DNA from 4 places in the Aeromicrobium sp. PFPM2_SD2 genome. Region 2 is predicted to be linked to each of the others. Evidence: predicted binding sites of a transcription regulator. Region 2 holds the regulator's gene; each other region holds the start of a gene.
What was found. Region 2 encodes LexA, which represses DNA repair genes until DNA is damaged. Its sites were predicted from a motif close to TCGAACANNTGTTCGA; they were not measured.

Region 1: the regulator LexA is predicted to act here: its motif matches at 1,136-1,151, upstream of AC2W7G_RS04950 (HNH endonuclease signature motif containing protein).
Region 3: the regulator LexA is predicted to act here: its motif matches at 909-924, upstream of AC2W7G_RS00920 (HNH endonuclease signature motif containing protein).
Region 4: the regulator LexA is predicted to act here: its motif matches at 804-819, upstream of AC2W7G_RS05135 (HNH endonuclease signature motif containing protein).

Annotation. Positions count from the first base shown of each region.
Region 1 covers NZ_JBNFNZ010000057.1:4,473-6,669, forward strand. Annotated here, with positions in the region: gene AC2W7G_RS04945 (cation:proton antiporter) at 1-786, opposite strand, end outside; gene AC2W7G_RS04950 (HNH endonuclease signature motif containing protein) at 1,166-2,197, shown strand, end outside.
Region 2 covers NZ_JBNFNZ010000002.1:19,584-21,780, reverse strand. Annotated here, with positions in the region: gene AC2W7G_RS00605 (ROK family protein) at 1-320, shown strand, start outside; gene AC2W7G_RS00600 (LysM peptidoglycan-binding domain-containing protein) at 308-652, opposite strand; gene lexA (transcriptional repressor LexA) at 965-1,675, shown strand; gene galE (UDP-glucose 4-epimerase GalE) at 1,678-2,197, opposite strand, start outside.
Region 3 covers NZ_JBNFNZ010000005.1:931-3,127, forward strand. Annotated here, with positions in the region: partial or broken gene AC2W7G_RS00915 (aminotransferase class III-fold pyridoxal phosphate-dependent enzyme) at 1-721, shown strand, start outside; gene AC2W7G_RS00920 (HNH endonuclease signature motif containing protein) at 939-2,197, shown strand, end outside.
Region 4 covers NZ_JBNFNZ010000061.1:3,461-5,657, reverse strand. Annotated here, with positions in the region: gene AC2W7G_RS05135 (HNH endonuclease signature motif containing protein) at 1-790, opposite strand, end outside; gene AC2W7G_RS05130 (ribonuclease H family protein) at 1,139-1,666, shown strand; gene AC2W7G_RS05125 (M56 family metallopeptidase) at 1,698-2,197, opposite strand, start outside.

The DNA of each region.
Region 1 (2,197 bases), on a different contig from region 2:
CCACGTCCACTCCGTCTGCCGGCGCGAGGCCGGGGTGCTCACGTGGCTGGACACGTACGCGATCGTCAGGCCGGCCACCACGACCGCGAGCACGCCGGACGCCTCGAACGACTCGGCCAGCAGGTACGCGGCGAACGGGACGATGAGCAGCGTGAGGTTGAGCGGCAGCGTCTCGCGCACCCAGCGCATGACCGCGCAGCCGAGGGCGGCGACCACCGCGCCGGCAAGGATGCCGCCGACGTAGGAGCGCAGCACGACCTCGGTGACCTCGATCGTCGTGACGTGACCGCCTCCGGCGAGGCCCACAGCGACGGCGTAGACCACGAGGGCGGTGCCGTCGTTGGTCAGGCTCTCGGCCTTGAGGATCATGAAGTGACGCCGCGGCAGCGTGCGTCCGAGGGCGGCCACCGCGGTCGCGTCCGGGGGAGCGACGGCGGCGCCGAGCACGAGCGCCGCGTCCCACGGCATGCCCATCCAGTGGGCCAGGGCCGCGACGCCGAGCGCGGTGGCGACGACCATGAGGGTGCTCATGATGAGGATGCCGCGGAAGGCGCGACGGATCGCGCGCAACGACGTCGTGAGGCTCTCCCAGAACAGCATGACCGGCAGGAACAGCAGCAGGACGACGTCCGGCGGCAGCTCGACCTCGCGCAGCTCGGGCACGAGACCGAGCAGCAGCCCGATGACGAGCAGGACCAGCGGTGCCGCGACGTGCAGCCGGGTGGCGAGCACGGTCCCCGCCAGCACGGCGACGCCCAGCACGACGGTGACCTCGAGTCCGTTCAACGTTCCTCCTGGCATGGACGGGCTGGACGAGGCTACGCCCGCACGGCCGGGAGCGTCACGGGAGTGGGGCCGAGCCTCGTTCCTCGAGCCTTGGGTGGTTGGTCACCGGAGGGGCAGATGACGAGGGGGTGCGCCCCTCGATCTGTCGGCTCGCCCGAGCCTCGTTCCTCGAGCCTTGGGTGGTTGGTCGCCCGAGAGGCTGATGACGACGGGTTGGGTGGATGCGCACCTCGCCTTGTCGGCTCGCCCGAGCTCACTCCTTGGGACTGTCGAGAGGAGCAGATCGAGCGAAGAAACTTTTGGAATGCTGGGGATTTCGGGTGGTTCCTGTCGGGCCCGCGAGGTAGGATAGAACAAACGTTCGACACGGGGGTCTCGGATGCTGATCGACGAGCTGGAGGGGTTGCTGGACGACACGCGTGCGCTCGAGCCTTGGCAGCTGACCGATGCCGAGATCCGTGAGGTGCTGGCGGCCTCGCAGCAGGCAATCTCCGGTCTGCAGTCGTCGGTGACTCGTCTGACCGGCGCCGCCGAGGACCGTGCGCTGCCCCGTGAGGACGGCAATGCCTCCACCGTGGCGTGGCTGGCGAGCCAGACCGGGATTGCGCGACGTGAGGCGTCGCGGATCGTGAAGCTCTCGCGTCTCGACGCGACCCGAGGCCTGGCGACCCGCGAGGCTTGGTCCAGCGGCGAGGTGTCGACCGAGCAGGCGTCGATCATCCTGACCGCGCTGGACCGGCTGCCGGAGTGGTTCGTGGCCGAGCAGCACGACGACGCCGAGGCGACCCTCCTGCAGCACGCGTCCGAGTTCGGGGCCGACGACCTGCGCCGGCTGGCGAATCGGATCGTGGAGGTGGTCGACCCGCTCGCTGCGGACGAGGTGATCGGTGAGCAGCTCGAGCGTCAGGAGAAGCAGGCGTGGGACGAGACGCACGTGATGTTCACGCCCCGCGGCGACGGGCCGACCTGGGTGCGCGGCGCTCTTCCGGACGTCCAGGCCGACATGCTGCGCACGGTGCTGGAAGGTTTGTCCGCACCCAGACGCCTGGATGCCCTGTTCCGGGACGTCGACGGCGATCACTCGGACGCCGAGATCGGCCGGCTCGACCACCCCCGCCGCATGGGTCAGGCGTTCTGCGAGCTGATCGAGCACCTGCCGCAGGACGCGTTCCCGCAGGCCGGCGGACTCGCCGCCACCGTGACGGTCAACATCGATCTCGACGACCTGCAGCAGCGGGTCTCCCGGGCCACGCTCTCCACCGGTTGCGACCTCAGCGCCAGCCAGGCCCGCCGGCTGGCCTGCAACGCCGGCATCCTCCCCGTCGTGCTGAACGGCGACTCCCCGGTGCTCGACCTCGGCCGTGCCGACCGGCTCCACGACCGGAACCAGCGCATCGCCCTCGCGAAACGA
Region 2 (2,197 bases):
TCGGACGCGCGGCGGCCGCGTTGGCCAACGTGCTGGGACCCGAGCTGCTGGTGATCGGCGGCGACCTGTCGGACGCCGGCGCCCCCTCATCGACGGGGTCCGCGACGGGCTGCGTCGCCACGCCCTGGCCCCCGTCGCGGCCCAGGTACGCGTCGAGCGGGCCGCCCTGGGCGCCCGCTCGTCGTCGATCGGCAGCGTGCTCTATGCGCTGGAGGGCCTCTCTCTCACCACCGGGACCGCACGCACGGCCTGACACGGACGGGGCACCGGACCGTCTTCCCAGCCGGCCGGCACCCCGTCCGCGACGTCACTCGGAGTAGACCGGCACGGCCAGCTTGTGACCGATCTGCAGGCCGGCCGCCGAGTCCAGCGCGTTCAGCTTCATGATCTGGTCGACCGTCTCGCGCTGGTCGCCCTCGGGGTTCGCCGCGCCGGCGATCTGCCACAGCGTCTGGCCCGGTTTCACCGTCACCTCGGTCGTCTCGATCGCGACCCCCTGGTCAGAGGTCGCGGCCGTGGTCGAGCCCAGCGCGATCGCGAGGGCGAACATCGCGGCCAGCGCGGCGACGAACAGGACCAGCTTGCCGCGGGTCGTCAGGCGGACCGGGGCCTGCGTGCGGGCGACCGGGGCGTGGAAGGAGATGGTGGTCATGCGTGCCTCCGAGGGGGAAGTGAGACGGTTCGGTTGACTGAGGTGCGTTCGACCGGACGCCCATGCGTACGGGATGTCATTCGGGTGCGAACAGGCGTTCGATCGAACACGTGTTTGACAATACAGACCCCCACCGACAAGCACCACCCCGAATCGAACATCTTTTCGAACTTTCTCCACGGTGACGTCGATCACGGGGCGGAAAACCCCGTCGTTCCAGGAAAGCGCTGCCTCCTGCGGGCGCGCGACACGCCCTCGGACCCGTCGAACATATGTTTGATCTGGCCCCGCCGGACGCGCTACCGTCCTCCCATGAGCGATGACACCGAGGTGCGCGAGCTTCCCGACGGCCCTGCGGACGAGCACGGACTCACCCCGCGCCAGCGGCGTGTGCTGGAGTTCCTGCGCGAGCAGATCAGCGACCGGGGCTACCCGCCGAGCATGCGCGAGATCGGTGCCGCGGTCGGCCTGGTCAGCACCTCCTCGGTGTCCCACCAGCTCAAGTCGCTCGAGCGCCTCGGCTACATCCGCCGCGACCCCAACCGGCCGCGCGCGCTCGAGGTCTTCGCGCCGGGCGGCGCCGTCCGCCCCGCCGTCGCCCAGGCCGACGAGGTCGTCGACGAGACCGGGTCGCGCGACGAGCGTCCCGACGCCACCTACGTGCCCATGGTCGGCAAGATCGCGGCGGGCGGCCCGATCCTGGCCGAGGAGCGGGTCGAGGACGTCTTCCCGCTGCCCAAGTCACTGGTCGGCGACGGCACGCTCTTCCTGCTCGAGGTGCAGGGCGACTCGATGATCGACGCGGCGATCTGCAGCGGCGACTACGTCGTGGTGCGCCAGCAGCCCGTCGCCGAGAACGGCGAGATCGTGGCCGCCATGCTCGACGGCGAGGCGACGGTCAAGACGTTCCAGCGCAAGGACGGCAAGGTCTGGCTGCTGCCGCACAACCCGGACTACTCCCCCATCGACGGCACCCACGCCACGATCCTGGGCAAGGTCACCGCCGTCCTGCGCCGCGTCTGAGCTCAGGCGCGCGCGGCCTGCCAGGCCGAGGCCACCATGTCCTCGATCGAGTGGCGCATCTTCCAGCCCAGGTCGCGCGCGGCGAGCTCGCCGGAGGCCACGATGCGGGCGGGGTCGCCGGGGCGACGCGGAGCGATCTCGGGGTCGACGTCCGTGCCGGTCACCGCGGCGAACGCGTCCATGATCTGCCGCACCGACACGCCGTCGCCGCTGCCCAGGTTGTAGACCGGCTCGAGCGGCTCCCCGTCGACCAGCCGGCGCGCGGCCACGACGTGGGCCTCGGCCAGGTCGGCGACGTGCACGTAGTCGCGCTCGCAGGTGCCGTCGGCGGTCGGGTAGTCGACGCCGTTGATGCGCGGACGACGGCCCTCGCGCAGCGCGTCCACCACCACCGGGAAGAGGTTGTGCGGGCTGGTGTCGAACAGGTCCGGCGTCGCGGAGCCGACCACGTTGAAGTACCGCAGCGACGTGTGGGTCAGGTCGCTGACCCGCGCCACGTCGCGCAGCAGCCACTCCCCGATG
Region 3 (2,197 bases), on a different contig from region 2:
GCTGGACGCGCTCGGTGAGGACGGCCGCGCGGACCTGGCCGGCGTCGTCATCGAGCCGATCTTCGGCAACGGCGGGGGAGTGCTGCTGCCCGACGGCTACCTCGCCGGCGTCTTCGAGCGGGTGCGCCTGCTCGGCGGGGTCTGCATCAGCGACGAGGTGCAGGTCAGCTACGGCCGCCTCGGCGAGCACTTCTGGGGCTTCGAGCAGCAGGGCGCCGTGCCGGACGTCATCACCGTCGCCAAGGCGATGGGCAACGGCCAGCCGCTCGGCGCGGTCATCACCACCCGCGCGATCGCCGAGGCGTTCGCCGCGGAGGGCTCGTTCTTCAGCTCGGCCGGCGGCAGCCCGGTCAGCTCGCGGATCGGACTGGCCGTGCTGGACGTCCTGGAGTCCGAGGGCCTGCAGGAGAACGCGCGTGTCGTCGGCGGCCACTTCCGCGACCGGTTGCTGGCGCTCGCCGATCGGCACCCGGCCATCGGCGCCGTGCACGGGCTCGGGCTCTACCTCGGCGTCGAGCTGGTCACCGACCGCGAGACGTTCGCGCCGGCGACGACGCTGGCCACGGACGTGTGCGACCTGCTGCTCGAGCTCGGCGCGATCGTCCAGCCCACCGGCGACCACAAGAACGTCCTCAAGATCAAGCCGCCGCTGGTCATCACGCGCGAGAGCGTGGACTTCGTCGTCGACGCCCTGGACCGCACGCTGTCGATGCTGGGGTAGGCGTGGGCGGCCCTTCAGGAGTGGTCGCCCCGGGGCGGATGACGAAGGAGCCGGGTGGTGGCGCCGCTCGGTTCGTCGGCTCGCCTGAGCCTCGTTCCTTCGGGCTTGTCGATGGAGGAGGCCGAGCCAGAAATATCCTCGAATCCTGGGGATTCCCGGTGGTTCTTGTCGGACCTGAGAGGTAGGATAGAACAAACGTTCGACGTGGGGGTCTCGGATGCTGATCGACCAGCTGGAGAGGTTGCTGGACGACACGCGTGCGCTCGAGCCCTGGCAGCTGACAGATGCCGAGATCCGTGAGGTGCTGGCGGCGTCGCAGCAGGCGATCTCAGGTCTGCAGTCCCTGGTGACTCGCCTGACCGGCGCCGCCGAGGACCGGGCGCTGCCCCGAGAGGACGGCAATGCATCCACGGTGGCGTGGCTGGCGAGCCAGACCGGGATGGCGCGACGTGAGGCATCGCGGCTGGTGAAGCTCTCGCGTCTCGACGCGACTCGTGGTCTGGCGACGCGGGAGGCCTGGTCCAGCGGTGAGGTGTCGACGGAGCAGGCCAGCATCATCCTGACCGCGCTGGACCGGCTGCCGGAGTGGTTCGTCGCCGAGCAGCACGACGACGCCGAAGCGACCTTGCTCGGGCATGCGAAGGACTTCGCGGCCGACGACCTGCGCCGCCTCGCCAACCGGATCGTCGAGGTCGTCGACCCGCTGGCCGCGGACGAGGTCATCGGGGAACAGCTCGAGCGTCAGGAGAAGCAGGCCTGGTCCGAGGCGCACGTGACGTTCACGCCCCGCGGCGACGGACTCACCTGGGTCCGCGGCGCGCTGCCCGACGTGCAGGCCGACATGCTCCGCACCGTGCTGGAGGGCCTCTCGTCCCCTCGACGGTTGGACGCGCTGTTCCGGGACGTCGACGGCGATCACTCCGACTCCGAGATCGGCCGGCTCGACCACCCCCGCCGCATGGGCCAGGCGTTCTGCGAGCTGATCGAGCACCTGCCGCAGGACGCGTTCCCGCAGGCCGGCGGACTCGCCGCCGCCGTGACCGTGAACCTCGACTACGACAACCTGCAGCAGCGGGTCTCCCGGGCCACGCTCTCGACCGGGTGCGACCTGAGCGCTTCACAGGCGCGGCGGCTGGCCTGCAACGCGAACATCATTTCGCTCGTCCTCGGTGGGGACTCCCAGGTCCTCGACCTCGGCCGTGCCGACCGGCTCCACGACCGGAACCAGCGCATCGCCCTCGCCAAGCGCGACGGAGGCTGCTCGTGGAAGGGCTGCGACCGACCACCGGCCTGGTGCGAGGCCCACCACCTCAGACCATGGAGCCAAGGCGGCGAGACCTCGCTCGACAACGGCGCGCTGTTCTGCTTCGCGCACCACCACCTGCTCCACGACTCCGACTGGTCCGCCCGGTTGGCCGAGGACGGCGTCGTCGAGGTGATCCCACCACCGAGGATCGACCCGCTCCGACGACCCCT
Region 4 (2,197 bases), on a different contig from region 2:
AGCAGTCGCTCGGCAGGTGCTCGACCAGCTCACACAACGCCAGCCCCAGGCGACGCGAGTGGTCCAATCGTCCGATCTCGGTGTCGGAGTGCTCGCCGTCCACGTCCCGGAAGATCGCGCCTTCCCTACGAGGTGAGGCGAGGCCCTCGAGGACGGTCTTGAGCATGTCCGCCTGCACATCGGGCAGGACGCCCCGGATGCTCGAACGACCGCGACCCATGCGAGTGATGGACAGGTGGGTCTCGTCCCACGCGTGCTTCTCCTGGCGCTCGAGCTCGGCGCCGATGATCTCGTTCGCACTGTCCGGATCGACCACTTCGACGATCCGGTTCGCGAGCCGGCGCAAGTCGTCCGCGCCAAAGTCCTTCGCGTGCTGGAGCAGGGTCGCCTCGGCGTCGTCGTGCTGCTCGTCCACGAACCACTCCGGGAGGGCGTCGAGGGCCTTGAGGATGGTGTGCGCCTGCTCGGTCGTCAGCTGACCGGCGTCCCACCGCGCGCGGGTGACGGTGCCGCGGGTGGGGTCGAGCCGAGTCAAGGAGACCAGCTTCGACGCTTCACGCTTGGAGACGTTCGTCGTGCTCGCGAGCCACACCGTGGCGGAGGTGCACCCGTCCTCGCGGGGGAGGCCAAGGTCCTCGGCAGCCGCAGTCAACTTGGTGGTGAGGGCCTGCAGGCCGGCGACGGCTTCGGCTGCTGCTCGAAGGTCGGCTCGGATCTGATCGGCGGTCAAGCGCCAGGGCTCAAGCGCGCTGGACTTCTCCAGCAGTGCCGCGACCTCGCTGACGATCATCCGAAACCCCGTGTCGAACGTTTGTTCTAGTCTACCTCGGTGGGGTGACAGGAACAACGCGAAATCCCCACGATTCCAGATTTTTTCGACGCTTCGACAAGCTCAGCGAGCGGAGCCTGGGCGAGCCGACGAGCCGGGGCGAGCGCGCGCCCGGCTCCGTCGTCTTCAGCCCCTCGGGGGACCACGCACCCAGGGCTCCTTTCGACATGCTCAAGGAGCGGGCTCAGGCGAGCCGACCGGCCGACCCCGCCGACCCAGACCCTTCGTCATCAGCCCCTCGGGCGACTGCGCGCGAAGGTGCGCCGGTAGGGTCGCCGGGCCCACCCCGAAGACCGCAGGAGCACCTCCATGACGCTGACCCGTTCGCACACCGACGTCCTCGCCCTGCCTGGGGCGGTCGTCGTCGGCACGGACGGCTCGAGCGTGCGCAACCCCGGCCCGACCGGGTGGGCGTACGTCGCCGACGACGGCACGTCCGCGTGCGGAGGACTGGTCGAGGGGACGAACAACATCGGCGAGCTGTTGGCGGTGCTCAACGCGCTGCGCGACTTCACCGACCGTCCGCTGGTGCTGCAGGCCGACTCGGCCTACACGATCGGCTGCTCCACCACCTGGGCCGCCGGCTGGGCGCGCAACGGCTGGCGCAACTCCAAGAAGGAGGTCGTGGCCAACGTCGAGATCGTCCAGGCGATCTACGCGGCCATGCAGGACCGCCGTGACCGCGACGCGCCCGTCTTCTTCCAGAAGGTCAAGGCCCACCTGACCGACCGCACCGTCTGGCCGCTCAACGTCGCCGCCGACGAGCTCGCCGGGCAGGCCTCGGCGCGGGCGGCGCGCGGGGACGTCGCCGAGGTGCGCACCGCCGCGCGCGTCTGACCCCTCGACGGGCTCAGGGAGCGGGCGCGGCTCACGAAGCGGGGACGCTCAGCGCTCGAGCAGGACCTGCCAGGCGTGCACCATCCACGGGATGGCGATCGCGACCGTCGGCACGACGACCACGGCGGCCGAGAACAGGTAGAGCGTCGCGGACACGAGCCGGTTGCTCGGGTCGGGGTCGCGCAGGCGCTCCAGACGCACCGCGGCGGCCGACCCGACGCCGAGCGCGCCCGCTGGGGTGGGCGCGTCGGCCAGGGGTGACCAGGGCCTTCGCCACCGGCTTCACGCCGCCGACCTGGCGGGCCGCGTCGTCGGCGAGCAGCTCGACCATCACCTGGCTCTGGTGCAGCGGGGCGTCGGTGCGCAGGAAGCGCGGGTACGCGGCGCGCAGGAACTCGAAGCCCTCCAGCACCAGGTCGTGGCGCGAGCGGACGTGCGACCGCTCGTGCTCGAGCACGGCCTGCAGCCCGTCCTCGTCCAGCCGGTCGATCGTGCCGCTGGAGACCACGACCCGTGCCTTCGTGCGGTCGG